2 linked regions of the Prosthecobacter debontii genome follow. The protein of the gene in region 1 interacts with the protein of each later gene in a pairwise test. Links are inferred from orthologs where the notes say so. Each region holds a gene or a part of one and is shown in the gene's direction. Other genes may lie near its edges. The genes, in order: B5D61_RS18385 and ftsA.

Region 1 (8,977 bases):
GACGACGCGGTTTTGAGATAAGAAATGCGCGACTTTGTGTTCACTGCCACTGCGCATGGCATGCGTTGCCATGAAATCCCGGATGCCAGTTGGGTCCAGCCATAAGCCGGTGCTGCTGGCAAACTGGCTCAGGGCCTGGGTTTCATCGTCGCCTGCAGCGCCTGGACTTTTTCCAGGGTCATCGGGCCCTGATTGCTCAATTGCCGCTGCCGCGCTTCGGAGAAGACCTTGCGGACCTCCGAAATCGTCTTGGGCTTGGTGATAGGCACCTGGATCTTGGGCATAAGCAGCGAGCAATGCTCTAAGCTGCGATCAGAAACCCTGGAATCAAGCAAAAGGTTTTCACTGGGTGTGCTACCGCCTCCGTCGAAGTTCTGGTCTTTATGGAAGCCCTCTGTTTTGAGCAGTCGACGCGGCGGCGCTCTCGGTCAGAGCGCCCGTCTTGATTCATCGCTCGTGGAACTTACGCAATCAAATGCCCTGTGATTGGCTTGGCGAGCTCGGTTTTCACCGTGCTCACGAGATCCTCGATGGCGATGAGTTCCTGGCTGCGGCTGACGAGGTTTTTGATCGTGACCTGCGGGTATTCACCCCCGAAGACGATGGCGAGGCGGGCCTTCTGATTTTCAGCGGCTTGGAACTGCTTGCCAACCTTCTGGGAGCCGAAGCTGAAGTCCACGCGCACATTGGCGGAGCGAAGCGCCTGCACGGCAGCTAAGGCATGACCACGTTGGGCTTCATCGGCAATCACCACATAAGCATCCACGCCTTGCTGGGCATTCAGATATTCGGTGATGCCCATCTGGGCACCAGGAGTTTTGGAGAGTAAGATGCCAAGTACGACATCCCCCATAGCGAAGCCGGCGGCTGGCATGTCCACATGACCATCGCTCATCAGAGCGCAGAGCTTGTCATAGCGTCCACCACCCGCCACAGCACGCAGGCCATGCTTGAGATCGAAGACTTCAAACACGGTGCCGGTGTAGTAGGCCAGACCGCGCACGATGCTGGCATCGATCTTCACATAAGGCCAGAGACCCCGTGCGGTGAGATCCGCACGCAGGGCTGCGAAGGCTGGATGATCACCATCTGTGGAGGTCATGAAGGAACGCACCTCATCCAAGGTTAGGCCAATGGCGGTGAGCTTTTGGGCGGTCTCTTCAGGCTTGGCGCGTTCGATCTTATCGATGATCTGAAGGAAGGCCGAGCCATGTTCTTCCGCGATGCCTTTGTCCTTGAGGAAATCGGTCCAGATCTGGCGATTGCTCAGGCGGATGACGAAGTCTTCTTTAGAGATACCGAAGGCGAGCATCACATCGATGGCCAAGGCCACAAGCTCCGCATCGGTGCCTTGGCTGGCATCACCGAGGATGTCGGCATTGAACTGGATGAACTCACGCGTGCGGCCTTCCTGAGGCTCTTCATAGCGGAAGCAGGAGCCGATCTGGAACCACTTGATAGGTTTCTTGTAATCGCGATGACGGGTGGTGGCCATGCGGGCCAGGGAAGGGGTCACCTCAGGGCGCAGGGAGATTTCGCGCTCCGCTTTATCTTGAAAGCAGAAGAGCTGAGCCGTGATCTCATCACCGCTTTTTTTGCGGTAAAGGTCCGTGCTCTCCACGACGGGAGCTTCGTATTCGACAAAGCCGTAGCGGCGGGCGACGGAACGCCAGGTGTCGAAAATGTAGTTACGCAATGCGCACTCCTCTGGGAAGAAGTCGCGAAAGCCTTTGACGGTGCGGAAGGAGGCCATTAGAAGGGCCGGACACATGGCTGCCTGGGCTGCGAATTTCAACCGAAAATGAGTCCTACAGCTTTGTGGGATGCCCCATGCTGACTGACCTGTTGCTCCGAAACTTCCGCTGTTTTGAAGAATGCCGCGTCACGCTGCATCCTGAGATGACGGTCTTCATCGGGCGTAATGCCCAGGGGAAAACCTCTCTGATGGAGGCGGCTTGTGTGCTACTCCGGCTACAATCTCCCCGCACCAGCAATCGTGGTGAACTCATCCGCTTAGGTGCTAAAACCTTGCTGATCGAAGGCACGCTGGATGGGCATCGGCTGCGCTGTGCACAGTCCGCCTCGGTGCGCCGATTGGCGGTCGATGGTGCGGTGTGTGGTCGCTCCGCAGATTATCTGCAATCCAGCGGTCTGCTGGTGTGGATGGACCATCGCGATATGAATCTGCTGCGAGGTGGCGCAGAGCATCGGCGGCGTTATCTGGACTTCGCTGCTAGCCAGATGTTTCCTGACTATCTTAAGGCCCTGCGTGGTTATGAGCGTGCACTGAGAGGGCGTAACTATGTGCTCAAGCGTGATGCCGTTATCGCTTGGAAACAAGCTGATGCCTTTGCCAAAGTGATGGATGATTTCGCCCAGGTGATTATCGCCAGGAGACAGGAGTTGGTGGCGATCCTTCAGCCTCACGTCACCCGCATTCATGGAGTCTTAAGTGCTGGGGGCGAGGTTGGCGTAACGAACTATGCACCCAGTCTTATCGAGGGATCCTTGCTTGAAAAACTTGGGCTGTTGCGTGAGGAGGAACAGCGTCTGCGGCAGACCCTCGCGGGACCGCATCGGGATGATGTGGATCTCAAGCTCAATGACCTGGATGCGACCTCCTTTGCTTCAGAGGGACAGCAGCGCAGTATGGCGCTCTCTCTAAAAATTGCTCAGGCCCACGCCTTGGAACAGGTATCGGGCAACGCGCCACTTTTGCTCTTGGATGACGTATTTGGTGAGCTGGATGCGGATCGGCGCCGAGCGCTTCTTCAACTCCTGCCCACGGGCACTCAAAAGGTTCTCACCACCACGACGCTGGATTGGGCGCGGGGCGAGTCTCTCCCCGGACAGGTGTATGGGGTCGATAGGGCTCGGATCGAGCTCAAGTAAAACCTTTACGCCGCCTAAGTTTTAATCTTGTTTTTAAATATTGCGTATTGCAATACAATGACTGTCAGGAGTCGAAATTTCAATTTTCTCAGCGGGGATTCTTCCCTTGACCCTAAAAAAGCCCGCTCTTAATCTTCCGACAAGTTCAGGAGCCCCGTGGGTGGCGCTGCTTTTGTGATCTGAGAAAAGCCGGATTCCTTCCACTCCCCCACAGGGTCCGCTGCTACAATTTTCTCAATCTCAACATTTTCAGCTTCATCATGCTAGGCAAACTTTTCGGCTTTGTCGCCAACGACATCGGAATCGACCTCGGAACAGCAAATACTCTCGTTTACGTCAAAGATCATGGCATCGTGCTCCGAGAGCCGTCCGTGGTGGCGGTAAAATCCGGCTCCAATGAGGTGGTCGCCGTGGGGGATGACGCCAAGCGCATGCTCGGGAGAACGCCGGGTGGCATCACCGCCATCCGCCCCTTGAAGGACGGTGTGATCGCCGACTTCCGCGTGACTGAGGCCATGCTGCGTCACTTTATCAAGAAGGTCCAAGGCGGCGGTCGTAAGATGCGTGGCCCACGTGTGGTCATCGCGGTGCCCTCGGGGATCACCGAGGTGGAAAAGCGTGCCGTGAAAGAGAGTGCCGAGCAGGCAGGTGCCCGTGAGGTTTATCTGATCGAGGAACCCATGGCCGCTGCGATTGGCGTCGGTCTGCCCGTGCAGGAGGCTGCTGGGAACATGATCGTGGACATCGGTGGTGGCACCACTGAGGTGGCCATCATTTCTCTCAGCGGTATCGTTTACAGCCGCAGCGTCCGCGTGGCTGGGGATGAGCTGGATGAGGCCATCATCAACTACATGAAGCGTGCCTATAACCTCATGATCGGGGAGCGCACGTCTGAGGAGATCAAGCTGCGCATCGGTTCTGCTTTCCCGCTGGGTAAGGAAACGACGATGGAAGTGAAAGGGCGCGACATGGTGGCCGGTCTGCCAAAAACGATCACCATCACCAGCCAAGAGGTCCGTGAGGCCATGCTGGAGCCGCTGAATGCCATCATCGACGCCGTGCGCACCACTCTGGAGCGCTGCCCACCTGAACTTTCTGCCGACCTCGTGGACCGAGGTATCATGCTCGCCGGTGGCGGTGCCCTGCTGCGGGGGCTGGATAAACTGCTCCAGGAAGAGACGGCCCTCCCCGTGCATGTGGCTGAGGACCCTCTCAGTGCCGTGGGCGAAGGCACAGGCCGCGTGCTGAGCGAGCTGGAATTCCTGCGCAAGGTCAGCACCACGGACGTGTAAGGGAACTGCCATCGATGGAACCCCATCCTGCTCCGTTCACAGCGAGGCTGAAGGAATGAGGCGGAGTAAGATCAAAGGCTGAACCATGAAAAAGCTCAATATCCTGGCACTGCTGCTGTTCATCGCGGCGGTCGTATCCGTCTTCACGATGGATACGCCTGTGACGAGGGACATCCAGAGCCGGACGATGACGGTGCTCGCTCCATTCATCCACTCCAGTGCGGCGGTGGAGCAAAGTGTCAGCGGGGCGATTGCCTCCCCAGATGATCCACGCGAGCTGAAGCGCGAAACGGATCGGCTCCAGATTGAGGTGGACCGGCTGCGCATCATTTCGCAGAAGCACGCGCAGACACTGGAGGAAAATCGTAAGCTGCGGGACCTTCTTGAGTTCAAACAAGCTGCTCCTTTTAAGCTCACAGCAGCACGTGTGATCAAGCGTGTCTCCTCCACCTGGTGGAACAGCATGATCATTGACAAAGGGTCGCTGGACGGTTTGGCGACGGATAGTCCGGTGATCAGCGCTGCTGGGTTGATCGGTAAGACTGGCAAACTAGCCCCGCATATGGCGGAGGTCATTTTGCTCACGGATGAGACCTGCCGTGTGTCGGCTCGTATCGAGGGCACCTTGGAACAGGGCATTCTTTCTGGGGAGCGTGCTGGGCTGGACCTGCGTCCGGATTTGCATTTGCGCTTTCTGAACAAGAACGTGTTTATCAATCCCGGTGCCAATGTGATCTCCACGGGGGAAGGCGGGCTGTTTCCTGCCGGTCTGCTCGTTGGCCGTGTGAAGCGTTTTGTTAACCGCGATCTCTCAGGTGAGGCGGTCGTGGAGCCCGCAGTGGACTTCTCCCTGCTGGAGCATGTTTTCGTCGTGGAAATGCAACCGACGGCCGAAGAAGCGGCTCAACCTGTTGCGCCCAACAAATAGTGTATCCACATGATCCCGGCGATGAAAGATGTGCGAACCTATGATGCATCAGGGGTCTTTGGGATGCATTTGGTTAGTCTCTGCTCACTCGCTGGACAAAACATGACTTTGGCCGCCGTTTCGTAAGACCATGGTTTTCTATCCCGTCACTTTCCTGCTGCTGCTGATCACCTTCGTGGTGCAGGAGTTCATTCCGGGGATCCCGATGGCTCAGTATGCCACGCTGTTTCTGCCGCCGGTGTTTTTCTTTGCTGCTTCCGTGGCGGTGCCTTTTCCGGTCATGTTGATGCTGGCGTTCGTCACAGGCTTCCTCTGGGATGCCCGCTACGTCCCGGGGGTGTTTGAGCCGGCGAAGCATGTGACGAATTCATTTCTGGGAAATGGGATCATGCCTGAGCTGGACATGGTGGCCGGCGGGTTTGGTTTCGGGCTGTCCATTTTGCTTTTCGGGTTGCTGGGCACTTTCCTCCAGGGGGTGCGGCCTCTTTTCCGTCGTGGACGGCTGGAACTGCCGGTCCTGTTGGTGGGGTTCACCACCTTCGCTTGGCTGTTCAGCGAATACATGATCATGACTTTTTTGCGTGGCAGCCTTTATTTTCCAACGGGAGTCTGGACCAAGATGGTCACAGATACCCTCCTGGCCATGCTGGCATCTCCGTTGATTTTCCTTCTCCTCTACATGCTAGCCGGGCTGTCGCGTTACGAAATCAAATATGAAGGACTGAGGTATTCATTCGATGGTCGTTAAATATCGCTTTCGTCTCTACCTGATGACCCTCGCCATGCTGTGCGGGTTTGGGTTGCTCGTGTATCGGCTCTGGTCGCTGCAGATTGTGCGGCAGTTAGAGTTCGTGAACAAAGTGCCGGAGGCTAAGCGCCAGCTCGCTCGTATCCCGGGTGTTCGCGGTGAGATTAAGGATCGCAATGGGATCGTGCTGGCCACCAACAAAGCCTCCTTTGAGGTGCAGGTGAATTTGCGGGAAGTCTTCGAGGAATACGCACGGCAATGCCGTCAGAAGAAGGTCGATATCCCAGTGGTGCCTTTCGAATACATGGATCGTGGTCTGCCTCGTAAAAAAGAGGAGCCGGACATCGTGCGCATGTTTCAGGAGCTGATCATCTCCCGCTTGGATGAGATGGGGCTGGCAGTGCCTTACAATGCGGACGCACTGCGTGTGCACTATCGCAGCTTTGGCGGTGTGATTCCGTGGGTCTATCGCGACAGTTTGAACTTTGCCGAGTTCAGCCGCTTTGCGGAGCACAATCTCGGCTTACCCGGAGTGACGGTGGCGGAGCGCGGCAGCCGTGTGTATCCTTATGGAGCCATGGCGTGTCACATCATGGGGTATGTCCGCCTTCCAGATGATCAACGTGTGTCGGTGGAGGAGCGTAAAGGCTGGGACTACTACATGCCAGATGACTACGGTGGCGCGGGGGTAGAGAAAAGTTTCGATAAGCATCTGCGGGGCAAGCCCGGGGTGCGCACCATGCAGGTGAATGAGCGTGGTCGCTTGGTGGGAGAGGTCAGCTACGAAGCCCCGCGCAAAGGCAATGACGTGTATCTCACCCTGGATGCCCGCATCCAATACATTGCCGAGAAAGCTTTGCGGGATGGTAAAGTGGGACGTGGCTCGGTCGTGGTGATTCAGCCTCAGACCGGAGAGGTGCTGGCCATGGCCTCAGTGCCGAGTTATGACCCGAATCGCTTCATCCCGAGCATCTCTCAGGCAGACTATGACATGCTGCTGTCTAACAAGACGGTGCCGCTGATGAACCGTGCCACCCGCACCTTCGTGCCGGGCTCCACTTACAAGGTGCCTATCGCTTTGGCCGGGTGCTTGGCCGGTATTCAGAATCGTAATTTCAACTGCGCAGGCAGCGTCACCTACGGCAGCAAGGCCATGCAGTGCTGGATTCAACGTCAGAGCGGTGGCTCTCACGGCTCCCTGGGCTTGAGTGACGCTCTCATGCGCTCCTGCAATTGCTACTTCTACCAGTATGGCAATGCGGCGGGGATCGATAACATCACCAAGGTGGGTAAGATGCTCGGGCTCGGTGAACGCACGGGCATCGAGTTGGAAGAAGATGAAGGTGGTATTTTGCCCAATCCGGCTTGGCTACGCATGACCAGCCCCCGGGATCGCTGGAGTAATGGTCATACGGCTAACACCTCCATCGGGCAGGGCAGCGTCCTGGCCTCGCCCTTACAGATGGCCTCAGTCTCGGCGGCTGTGGCTTCGGGCAGGTCCTACATTCCCCACCTGTTGAACCGGGTGATGGATCACGATGAGCTGGTGATGGAAAACAAACCCACCCTGCGCACCGACCTGAGCCAATTTTTCGATCCGAAGTCCCTGGAGCTGGTGCGCAAAGGCATGTGGAAGGTGGTCAATGACGCCGGCGGCACCGCCAAGGGAGCCCGCATCCCTGGGGTAGAGGTCGCTGGAAAAACCGGCACCGCTCAAAACTGGCGGCGTAACGAAAAGGGGGTGCGTGTGGTAGATAACCATACCTTGTTCATTACCTTCGCGCCCTACGTCAATCCCAAGTTCGCCATCTGCATCCTCGTGCAGGGAGGAAAGTCCGGCGGTGGCTGTGCCGCACCGGTGGCTCACCGTGTCCTGGAGCAAGCCCTGGCGCTGGACAACGGCTATCAAGTCACCCCAGAGCCTCTGGGTGAGGTGGAGGGTAATTTCAATCCGATCGAAGCCGTCACCTACTCGGATCTGGCCCTGCCTGTCGTGGCAGCTGCGGATGAGGATGGCGATACGGGGACCAGCGAGCCCCAGCATGAATCTACTGACGAAGCACCGAGCCCACAAAACACACCGAACATCCGCAAGAATGCGGATCGTGAGGGCTCGGAAGGTGTGAACTCCAACCGTGCGGTGCCAAAAGCAGAGCCTGTCCGCAGAGCTCCGCTGTTTAACCGTGGAGGCAACTCCGACTCGACGTCTCCTCCCTCCAACGGGGGCGGTTTTTTCCGTCGGCTCTTTCGGCAGTAGCCCGTTTATCTTTTTAACCAACCCTGACTATTTTTTATGCCTCTTGGAATCGTGAAGCGAATCAAAGAATTCATCACTGGAAAGAAGGACCTTAAGAGCGGCACCCGTCTCGTCATCAATTGCGAGAAGCTGGAAAACCGCGTGGCGCTTCTGGATAATGGCGTGCTGGAGGAATACACCATTGAGCGTGTCGGCACGAGCACCATCGTGGGGTCGATCTTTAAAGGCCGCGTCAAAAACATTGAGCAAGGTCTGAAAGCCATGTTCATCGACATCGGCTTGGATAAAAATGCGTTTCTACACTTCTGGGATGCCATTCCAGAGGCCCTTTCCAATCAAGGCATGGAGGAGGTCACTCGTGGCGGCCAGCAGAAGAAGCGTAAGCGGATCGACGCCAAAGACATCCCCGAACTTTACCCTGTGGGGTCGGAGATCATGGTGCAGGTCACGAAAGGGCCGATCGGCAATAAAGGCCCACGCGTGACGACCAATATTTCCCTCGCCGGACGTCTGCTGGTGCTCATGCCGCAGAACGATCAGTTCGGTATTTCCCGCAAGGTGGAAGACCCCAAAGAACGTGCTCGCCTCCGTAAGATCATTGAGAAGGTCAATCTGCCTGAGGGGATGGGCCTTATCATGCGCACCGAAGCCTCGGGCAAACGTGCTCGTCACATCATTCGAGATCTCAGCTTGCTCATCGAGCAGTGGAATGAAATCGTTGCCAAGCGCGATGGTCAGAAGGCACCCGTTTGTTGCTTCCAAGAGCCGGAGTTGATCGAGCGCACCGTGCGTGATTTCCTCACGGAGGAGATTGATGAAGTGGCCTGCGATGATCCGGGCACCGTCGAGCGCATGCAGAA
Region 2 (9,011 bases), on another replicon or contig:
AAAGACGAGCAGCATGGCTTGTCGATCCTGGGCATACATCTTTTGCTGGAGATCATCGATTTCTTCCCGGAACTGGGCGATCAAAGTTTCATAGTGACCATTGTCCAGATACAGATCTTTGATCTTGGTCTTTGCCTTTGCGATATTGAATTTCTTGTGATTCGGCACGCGGAAGGCACCCAGATCGATCTTGAGTTTCATAGGCTACCTGTAACAGGAAAGGTTCTCCATGAACAGGAAGAGTTTGGTAAGAATTGTGCGTTCTGCAGTGTAGCTTGGCCTTATGCGAGTTCTTGATTTTGTGGCCTTGCTTTGGGCTCCCACGCGTTTCAAACACAAGGCAGATCCTGAAGACACCCGTGAAAGCGCGGGGATTGTTGAGCTGGCCAGATGAGGATGAGTGGTCGCAGGAGAACCCTTCACATTCGGAAGATCGTGGATGCGGTGCTGGCGCGTTCGAAGTGAGAAGATGCTACTTGGCCAAAAAATCACACACGGCGGCCGACATGACTTTCACGCCAACTTTGAGGCAGTCTTCATCCACATCGAACATGGGCGTATGCGCTCCATGGATGATGCCCTTATCTTCATTCGCGACGCCTAACCGAAAGTAAAAACCGGGGGTGACTTGGGCGAAGTAGGAGAAGTCCTCGCCGCCCATGCCTGGGATCACTTCCCAGACATTGGCCTCACCCACTATGCGCCTGAACGCAGGAAGCGTGGCTTTGACGAGCGCTTCGTTATTGATGATGCTGGGGTAGCCGATGCGGTAGTCCATCTCATAGGTGGCTCCGTGCGCTTCGGTGATGCCTTTGAGGATGCGGTGCATCATTTCCACGACCTTATCGCGGAAGGCTGCATCATAGGTCCTCACCGTGCCTCCCATCACCACTTTTTCCGCGATGATATTCTCCCGCTGACCTCCCTGGATGGTGCCGATGCTGATGACCAACGGTTGGCGGGTATTGGTCATGCGGCTGCGGATGGTTTGCAGGGCATTGATGGCCTCAGCGGCCACGACGATGGCATCCACCCCGTAGTGAGGCGCGGAGCCGTGGGCCATCTTGCCACGGATGGTGATTTGAAAGCGGTCGCTGTTGGCGTTGTCCGGGCCGATGGTGTAGGCGAGTTGACCCGCTTGGAGATAATGGGTTTGGTCATCGATCAGGCCGACTGGAGAAACTGAAGTGGAACAGTGAAGCCCAAAAACAGCATCGGGGCGTGGATTGTCCATCGCGCCTTCGGCGACCATTAGCTTGGCACCCCAATCCTTCTTGTAGGTGTTAGGCATAGCTTCCTCCGCCGGTTGAAAAAGGAATTTGACGCTGCCTTTGATCTGGTCGCGATGTTTGGCCAGCAGTTCAGCGACGCCGAGAGCCACAGTGGTATGTACATCATGACCGCAGGCATGCATGACGCCGGGGTTTTGGGAGCGATAGGGCACGGCTCGCAGTTCTTTGATGGGGAGAGCATCCATATCCGCCCGCACGGCCACACATTTGCCCTCCTGGCCTCCTTTTAACAGGGCGACCACACCGTGCTTGGCGACTCCGGTTTGCACGTCCAGCCCGAGCGCTCTGAGTCGGTCGGCCACCAAGGCGGCCGTGCGGTGCTCTTCATTGGAGAGTTCGGGGTGGCTGTGAATGTCCCGTCTGGTTTCGACAAGCTTGGGAAACATCTCTTCCACCGATTGCGCAAACAAAGCATCTCGGACTTCGTCGGCCCAGACCGAAGTCGCAAGACCCATGACCAGCAGCGGCAGGATTTTCAGGCTCATTCTCGGTAGGCTAGAAATGCGGCGTTCGTCTGGCAAGCCTGCTCGCAGGAATTTCTCTGTCACGCTCTTGCGTGTTGGCTGGAGTGAGCGCATATCTGCGCACCATGCTCGACATCACAGGCAAGAAAATCGCCGTCCTTTTTGGCGGTCCGGGTAATGAACGCGAAGTGTCTAAAAAGACGGCGGAAAGCGTCGTCGCGGCTCTGAAAACGAAAGGAGCGGAGGTGGTGGAGGTGGATGTTCACGGGCCTGATTTCGTCGTGCCTGAGGGTGTCTTCATCGCCATGAACCTCATTCACGGCACCTTTGGTGAAGACGGACAGATTCAGGCGATTTTGGAAGAGCGCGGTATCCCCTATACCGGAGCTGGTGTGCAGAGCAGCCGCATTGCTTTCGACAAAGCTTTGAGCAAAGAGAAATTCATCGCCGCAGGGGTGCCTACGCCGCGCTCGCAGAACTACAAACTCGACGGCAGTGAGCCTCTGAGCATCACCATTCCTCTCGTTTCCAAGCCGCCTCGTGAAGGATCAAGCGTGGGCGTAAACATCTGCCGCACGGGAGAAGAGTGGGCCAAGGGGATCGAAGAAGCGCTTAAGTACGGAACGACCACGTTGGTGGAGGAATTCATCGACGGAAAGGAACTGACGGTGGGCGTTTTGGGCGATCAAGTCCTGCCGATCATTCACATCGAGCCCGTCGAGGGCTTTTACGATATCAACAACAAGTATCCATGGATGACGGGCACGGGCAAAACGCTCTACCATTGTCCGGCTGAACTGGATGAGGCCACCACCAAGCGGGTGCAGGATGCAGCACTTGCAGCTTTCCAGTCCTGCGGCACCGAGGTTTATGGCCGTGTGGATGTGATGCTGAGAAACGACGGCGAACCCTTCGTTTTGGAGATCAATACGATTCCAGGCATGACGAGTAGCAGTCTCTTGCCCAAAGCAGCGGCGGCGGTGGGCATCGATTTCCCAGACCTGTGTGTGCGCATCATTGAGTTGTCTCTGGCGGCTCGCCCCTAACCTCAGGAAAACTTCGCGGTTTTGTAGGAAAACCCGCAAGAGTTCCTTTTTTCTGGAAAATTCATGGCATTTAGAGACTGTTTCGGGTATTTAAGATAAGCTAAACATCAAGATCTTTGTGATTTTGGCGAGCAGCTCCCGAACATGGTCACTCCCAAAAATGCTTCTGCTGCGGCTTCGAAGCCGAAACGCCCTGCTAAAAAGCGGCGGGTTCAGGCTGCTGTGACGACCGTGGAAGTGTGCTTGAATGTGGACTCCCCCAAGATCCGCGAGATGGAAAAAAAAGCCGCCCAGCGTCGTGGTTTTAAATGGGCTTTGGGGCTGATCATCATCATCTGCTTTTTAGCTTTGCTGAAAGTGACGGTGCAGGAGGCCATTCTGAAAAATCCCCAGTTTGCTTTGCGGGATGTGGCAGTTCAGACCACCGGTCCTTTGACCGTCGAAAAGATCGTCCGAGCCACCCAACTGACTCAGGGAGAAAATCTGCTGACGATCAACATGCGAGCCCTGCACACGCGGCTGCGCCAGCTTCCTCCGGTGAAGGACGTGTCGATCGAGCGGGATTTTGATGCGGGTCTGATGACCCTTCGCATCAGCCAACGCCTACCTGTCGCTTGGCTGGATTGTGCCAAGCTGGGCATGATCGCAGGTAGGCCAGAGGTGGGTTATCTGTTGGATCATGATGCGGTGCCTTTTCCGTGTGATGTGGTCTCCGAGGCGCTCGCCGGTCTTCCGGTGATTCGTTACCCAGGACTAGCCCAGAAAACGGCCGGGGTGGCGCTTCAGGATTTGCAACTGACAGCCGCACTGACGCTGTTGAAGGAACTCGAATCCCGCTTTGAAAACGGTCAGCCCCAGGTTCGCATCATCGAGATTCAGACGCCGTATTCCATGGTGGCATCCTTCACGGACAAATCAGAAATCACTTTCGGCGTGGATGATTTGGATGTGCAACTCGCCCGCTTGGATCGTGTGAGGATCGAAGCTCGGCAGCGTGGCTGGGAGATCGAAAGCTTGAATCTTCTCGCCCGTCAAAACGTCCCAATCACTTTTCGCCAACCCCCGGACCTCGCTGGCCTTCAGCCCGAGCCGACCGTGCCCGTTTCCCTCCCCAAAACCCCCTCTGTTCGTTGACCTACTATGGCGAAGACCACCATCTATGCAGGCCTGGAAATCGGCACCAGCAAGATCTGCGTCGTCGTCGGCGAGGCAAAGCGTGATGGCACCATCAAGATTCTGGGTGTCGGCACGGCCCCTTCCCGCGGCGTTCGCAAAGGCGAAATCGTGGACTTTGATACAGTCCATACCTGTCTGAATGATGCCCTCGTGCGGGCTGAGGATTATAGCGATGTGATGATCCGCAATGTCTTCCTGGGCGTTAGTGGTGGACACATCGAGAGCGTGAATAACCGGGGATGTTACCGGCTGCCAGCCGATCAATCGGAAATCACCGAAGATGATGTGGAAGAGGTGAAGGAGATTGCTCGGAATGTGCCTGCGCCTCAGGACAGCATCTCCATGCACAGCGTGACCCGCCAATACATCGTGGATGGAGTCGAGGCCGTGCGACAGCCGATCGGCCGCCAAGCCCGCCAACTGGAGGCGGACTATCACATTGTCCATGGCAGTCTGCCGCGGATTCAGAATTCGATCAAATGCGTCAAAGAAGTGCCTTTGGAAGTCGAAGACGTGGTCTTCAACGGTATCGCCGCAGCCCAAGTCGTCTTGAATCGCGAAGCGAAGCGGGAAGGGGCTTTGATGATCGATTTAGGCGGAGGCACGGCTGACTTTGTGCTGTATGAAGATGGCATGCTCACCATCTCAGGCTGCGTGCCACTGGGCGGAGATCACATTAGCCAAGATATTGCCATGGCTCTCCAGATCCCCCACGGCAGAGCTGAGGCCCTGAAAATCACTGAAGGAAGCTGCGTGTATGAAGACGTCCCGCCTGGGGACATGGTGCGTGTGGAGGACGACACGGGCTATGTGCTGGGCGAGGTGGAGCGCGCTTTCCTGAATGAGGTGATCTACCTGCGAGTGAGAGAAATCTTGGAGCAGGTTCACCAGAGGTGTGAGGGGCACATCGGGCGTCTTGCAGCAGGAGTTTATCTCACAGGTGGCTCTAGCCTGCTAAAAGGTATTGACGTAGTGGCCCGGGAAGTGTTTGGAATGAAGGTAACGCGGGCCGGGTCAGCTCCCGTCAGTGGCGTCACTGCCACTTTCGAGAATCCTCAATTCTCCGCGCCCATCGGTCTCATTCGCTATGCGCAGATCTTGGATCAAGAAAAGCCATTCCTCTCCCCGCTTAAACGGCTGGCGCATCGGATGGCTGACCTCTTGTCCGTGGCCATCTGACATAGCTTTTTTCTTTTCATCCCCCCTTTCGTTATAACCCTTCATTCATCCCATCCGTCCTATGGTTGAATACGATCGCCAATCGCTGCGAGAAGAGCCCAATAAACCCGCCCTCCGCACCTGCATCGTCGGCATCGGCGGCGCGGGTAGCAATGTTCTGGATCGCATCACCCTGGACCGCACGGTGGATGCGCAATTGGTGTGCATGCATACGGATATTCGTGTGCTCGGTCATGCCATGGCACCCACGAAGATTCAGCTCGGGGCTGAACTCATGCGGGGCGTCGGTGCCGGTGGTGATCCCGACCTTGGGCGTGAAGCGGCCATGTACTCCCGGGATGAAATCCGGCAGGCCATTGAAGGGCACGACATCGTCTTCATCTGCGCCGGTCTTGGCGGAGGAACCGGGTCGGGTGCCGCGCCCGTGGTCGCAGAAATTGCCAAATCCACCAATTCTCTGGTTTATATCACGGCGACCATGCCTTTCAGCTTTGAAGGTCGCCGCCGTCTCAATCAGGCTGAGGAAGCTTTGCAGCAGCTTCAAAAGCGTGCGGATGCGCTCATCCTCTTTGAAAATAATCGCATGGGGGAACTGACCCTGCCGAAGGATGGTATTCAGAAAGCCTTTGCTCAGGCGGATCAACTGATCGCTCAGAGCTTGCGCGCTGTTTCCACCATCGTCAGCATGCCAGGTCTCGTGAAGCTAGGTCTGGATGACCTCACCAGTGCTCTTAGTACCTCGAATGGTCGTTGCTTGTTCGGCTTCGGTGAGGCCCGTGGTCAGAACCGTGGCACGGAAGCTCTCAAGCGTGCACTCAAAAGTCCGCTTATCGATCAAGGCCGTCTCCTGCACCAGACTAAGACCCTGCTTGTGCACATCGCTGGTGGGGAGACGCTCACGCTCATGGAGGTGGATGCCATCATGAAGCAATTGGGCCGCCATGTGCCAGACCATACGCACATCCTGTTCGGGGTGGCTGTGGACGCTAAACTGGGAGAAACCATTTCCGTCACACTCATCAGTTCCTTGGGCCTCGCTCAGCTGAACACCATTGCTGCGGCTGCGCCGCCTGCCAACATGCTGCCACTGACGGATCGCCCCATGCCCAGCATGGCCGATGCTGTCGCAGCCCCACCGGCTCCTGCGCCTGCACCGAAAGTTCGTGCCCCGGCTTCTCGCCCGACACCCCCTGTCGCTGCAGCTCCAGCCATGTCCCCGGCTGCTCCTGCCACATCGCCAAGCCCAGTTCGCGCCGGTCCTCCGCCTTTCGAAGACTCCATGGACATGTTGTTCAAGGAGGATGAAATCATCTCTCAATCTTCGCTGACCCATTTGGAATCTCAGGGCAGTTATAAGGCCGAAGCGCCTGAGCTTTTCTCTGAAAGTTTCGCTCCTGCTCCCGCTGCTTCGGTTTCGGCCCCCGTGGCTCCTGCCTCGGTGGCAGCTTACACGACTGCTCCAGCCCACAACTCACCTTTCCCACCTGCGCCTGCGGCTGAGATGGTGCCTGAGCAGCCTCCGGTCGCCTACGAGGAAGAGGAGTATTACGAAGAAGAGACGCAAGTGGTGAGCAGCACCTATGAGCCGGAGCCTGAACCTCCTGCTCCCGAGCCAGCCCCAGCCCCGGCTCCTGTTGTGCGCGATCGTCCGCGCATCGAAGACTTTATCCAGGCTGCACCGCCTCCGCCTCCGCAGCCCCAGCAGCCCGTTTCTCGTCCTCCGACATCGCCTTTGGCTGCGGTCGTGGCACGTACCAATCTTCCGCCGGAAGACATGGCTTACGCACCACCGCCTAACATGGTGATGCCGAAGAAGCTGGCAGGTGAAGCTCAATCGGATCTGGGTTTCTCCAACCAAGATCGTGGGCGTTTCAAAGACACGGAGCCCGCGTTGGCCTCTGGGGGTGAAGACCTGGATGTGCCGACATGGATGCGCCTGAAACGGAAGCTGAAGCGCTAGTAAGGCTCTCTCGGAATGGCTTTGCCTGCGCTTGAGCAGCCTGCGGAATGTCGGCGTGAAAATGCGCGCCGATTCGTCGTCAGTTTGTTGCCGGGTACGGCTGTCGTCCTGCTTTTGACGTTCGGTCAATGGGGCTGGGCGGCTATCGTTTTTTGGACGGTTTTCGCCATCATTGGTTATGGCAGCACCATTCCTTCATCGCGGTTGTTCGGGCCGCATGTCACGGAATTACCGGAGCCGCAGACGCAGCAAAATCAGGTCTGGATCACCCTAGACGATGGGCCTGATCCAGTGATCACTCCTCTGCTTCTGGATATCTTGGATCGCCATCAAGCTAAGGCGGGTTTTTTCTTGATAGGAGATCGAGCTCAGAAGCACCCCGATCTCGTGCGGGAGATCGCCAAGCGTGGGCATTTGATTGGCAATCATAGCCAAACCCATCCATCCGCTAATTTTTGGATTTTGCGGCCCAAGCGGATGTGGGCGGAGGTGGCGGGTTGTCAAAAGACGCTCGGTGAGATTTTGGGAACGCCACCGACGTGGTTTCGCCCGCCTGTAGGGCATCACAATCTGTTTCTGTCTCCCCCCTTGCGTGCGCTCGGCCTGACAATGGCCATTTGGAATTGCCGGGGCTTCGATGGCGTGATCCAAGATCCGGCTTTGATTCTGGAGTTAATCGGGAAGCAATTACGTCCCGGCTCCATCATCCTCTTGCATGACGCCGTGCCGAGTGGTCCTGACGTGTTGGAGTCCACTTTGAAGCTGATCCAGGCACGAGGATTGCATCCAGCTTTGCCTGAGATTGCATCCCCCGATACACGCGCCTAGTCTGGCAGACTCTATGAAGCGGACTCTTATCTTTGGCATTCCCCTGGTGGCGATTGGTGTCGCCTTCTGGGCGGTATGGCAGGTCCGCCAATTGCAGACACCTTCGGAAGCGGTCGTGATGATGTTACCCGACGGCATTCCTGCTCTAAATCCTTTTTTACCGACCTCGGAGGCAGAGCGGCAGTTGCTGGACCTTCTGCACGAGCCGCTGGTTCGGTTGGATGGACAGGGAAGGCTCAGCCCGGGGCTTGCCTCCACCTGGGGCTGGCACCAGCGGGTGAGTTGCATCTACGCGTCTTCCCAGGCTTTGCAGGCGGCTCAGAGAAGATTGGCTGAGGTTTCAGAGGAGTTGAGGCAGCTTTGGGGATTGGAGGAGGTGACCACGGAGGGGCAGATCTTGTCTCTACGCTTTGCCAGCCCAGCTAGCGCCCGGGTGGATGATGCCTTGCAAGCCTTGAAAGAAGACCCGCCTCAGCCCTTGGCCTTTTTGCGAGTGGAGGGGTCTTCTCGACCTCTGCTGGAAGAGTTTTTTCAGTCGTCGGGTCGGGCTCTGCGTCTTTGGTTTGATACCAACGGCGCCTGCGAGGTAGTGACTTCTCGTTCACTCTATCAGCTCAGAGAGGCCGCTGCGGCTTTCTTTGCAGAGAAAAAACAAGAGACGCCCAAATTGACCGTCTTCGCTGAGGTGGCTGCTCTGGTGGAGCCCGTGCTGGACTTCGAATTGAATGTCAACCGGGCTACCTGGGCGGATGGTTCACCAGTGACGGCTGCGGACGTGGATGCCACCGTTCAGCATGTGAACCGTGCGGGTTATCCCGTGGCGGGACGGGAGGGATTTCAGCACATTCAGTCCATCGCGGCGCAGGGCAGCCGTGGAGTGCGTGTCACTTATCGGCGCAGTTATGGCGCGGCTTTGGCCAGTTGGGTTGGGTTGCCGATTTTGCCTCAAAAATGGTTAGCCGCCTCGCAAGATGTTGAAGGGCCTCCGCCTGGGGCAGGGGCTTGGCAGATTCAGTCCCAGTCGAGCCGACAGCTTTCCCTAGTGCCGAAGACGGATGCTGAGGCT

Evidence for each region.
Region 2: the proteins of B5D61_RS18385 (region 1) and ftsA interact in binary tests that used the Escherichia coli proteins (3 or more experiments, as listed by UniProt). The link is inferred for Prosthecobacter debontii from one-to-one orthologs.

Annotation. Positions count from the first base shown.
Region 1 is NZ_FUYE01000014.1:81,504-90,480, reverse strand. Bases 2,343-5,168 are described here. They hold B5D61_RS18385 (rod shape-determining protein), read left to right. Parts: upstream 2,343-3,152; coding sequence 3,153-4,184; downstream 4,185-5,168. Other genes in these bases: mreC (rod shape-determining protein MreC), read left to right, coding at 4,270-5,112; recF (DNA replication/repair protein RecF), read left to right, coding at 2,343-2,892. Also shown: B5D61_RS18400 (putative polyvalent protein kinase domain-containing protein), read right to left, coding at 1-297; hisS (histidine--tRNA ligase), read right to left, coding at 464-1,753; more of recF, read left to right, coding at 1,831-2,342; B5D61_RS26420 (hypothetical protein), read left to right, coding at 5,243-5,860; mrdA (penicillin-binding protein 2), read left to right, coding at 5,850-8,117; B5D61_RS18365 (Rne/Rng family ribonuclease), read left to right, coding at 8,154-8,977. UniProt on the Escherichia coli protein: Forms membrane-associated dynamic filaments that are essential for cell shape determination. Acts by regulating cell wall synthesis and cell elongation, and thus cell shape.
Region 2 is NZ_FUYE01000001.1:40,616-49,626, forward strand. Bases 3,190-6,049 are described here. They hold ftsA (cell division protein FtsA), read left to right. Parts: upstream 3,190-3,942; coding sequence 3,943-5,157; downstream 5,158-6,049. Other genes in these bases: B5D61_RS00245 (cell division protein FtsQ/DivIB), read left to right, coding at 3,190-3,936; B5D61_RS00255 (cell division protein FtsZ), read left to right, coding at 5,219-6,049. Outside these bases: B5D61_RS00230 (polyphosphate kinase 2 family protein), read right to left, coding at 1-201; B5D61_RS00235 (M20 metallopeptidase family protein), read right to left, coding at 473-1,777; B5D61_RS00240 (D-alanine--D-alanine ligase), read left to right, coding at 1,882-2,802; more of B5D61_RS00245, read left to right, coding at 2,947-3,189; more of B5D61_RS00255, read left to right, coding at 6,050-7,117; B5D61_RS00260 (polysaccharide deacetylase family protein), read left to right, coding at 7,133-7,945; B5D61_RS00265 (ABC transporter substrate-binding protein), read left to right, coding at 7,959-9,011. UniProt on the Escherichia coli protein: Essential cell division protein that assists in the assembly of the Z ring. May serve as the principal membrane anchor for the Z ring.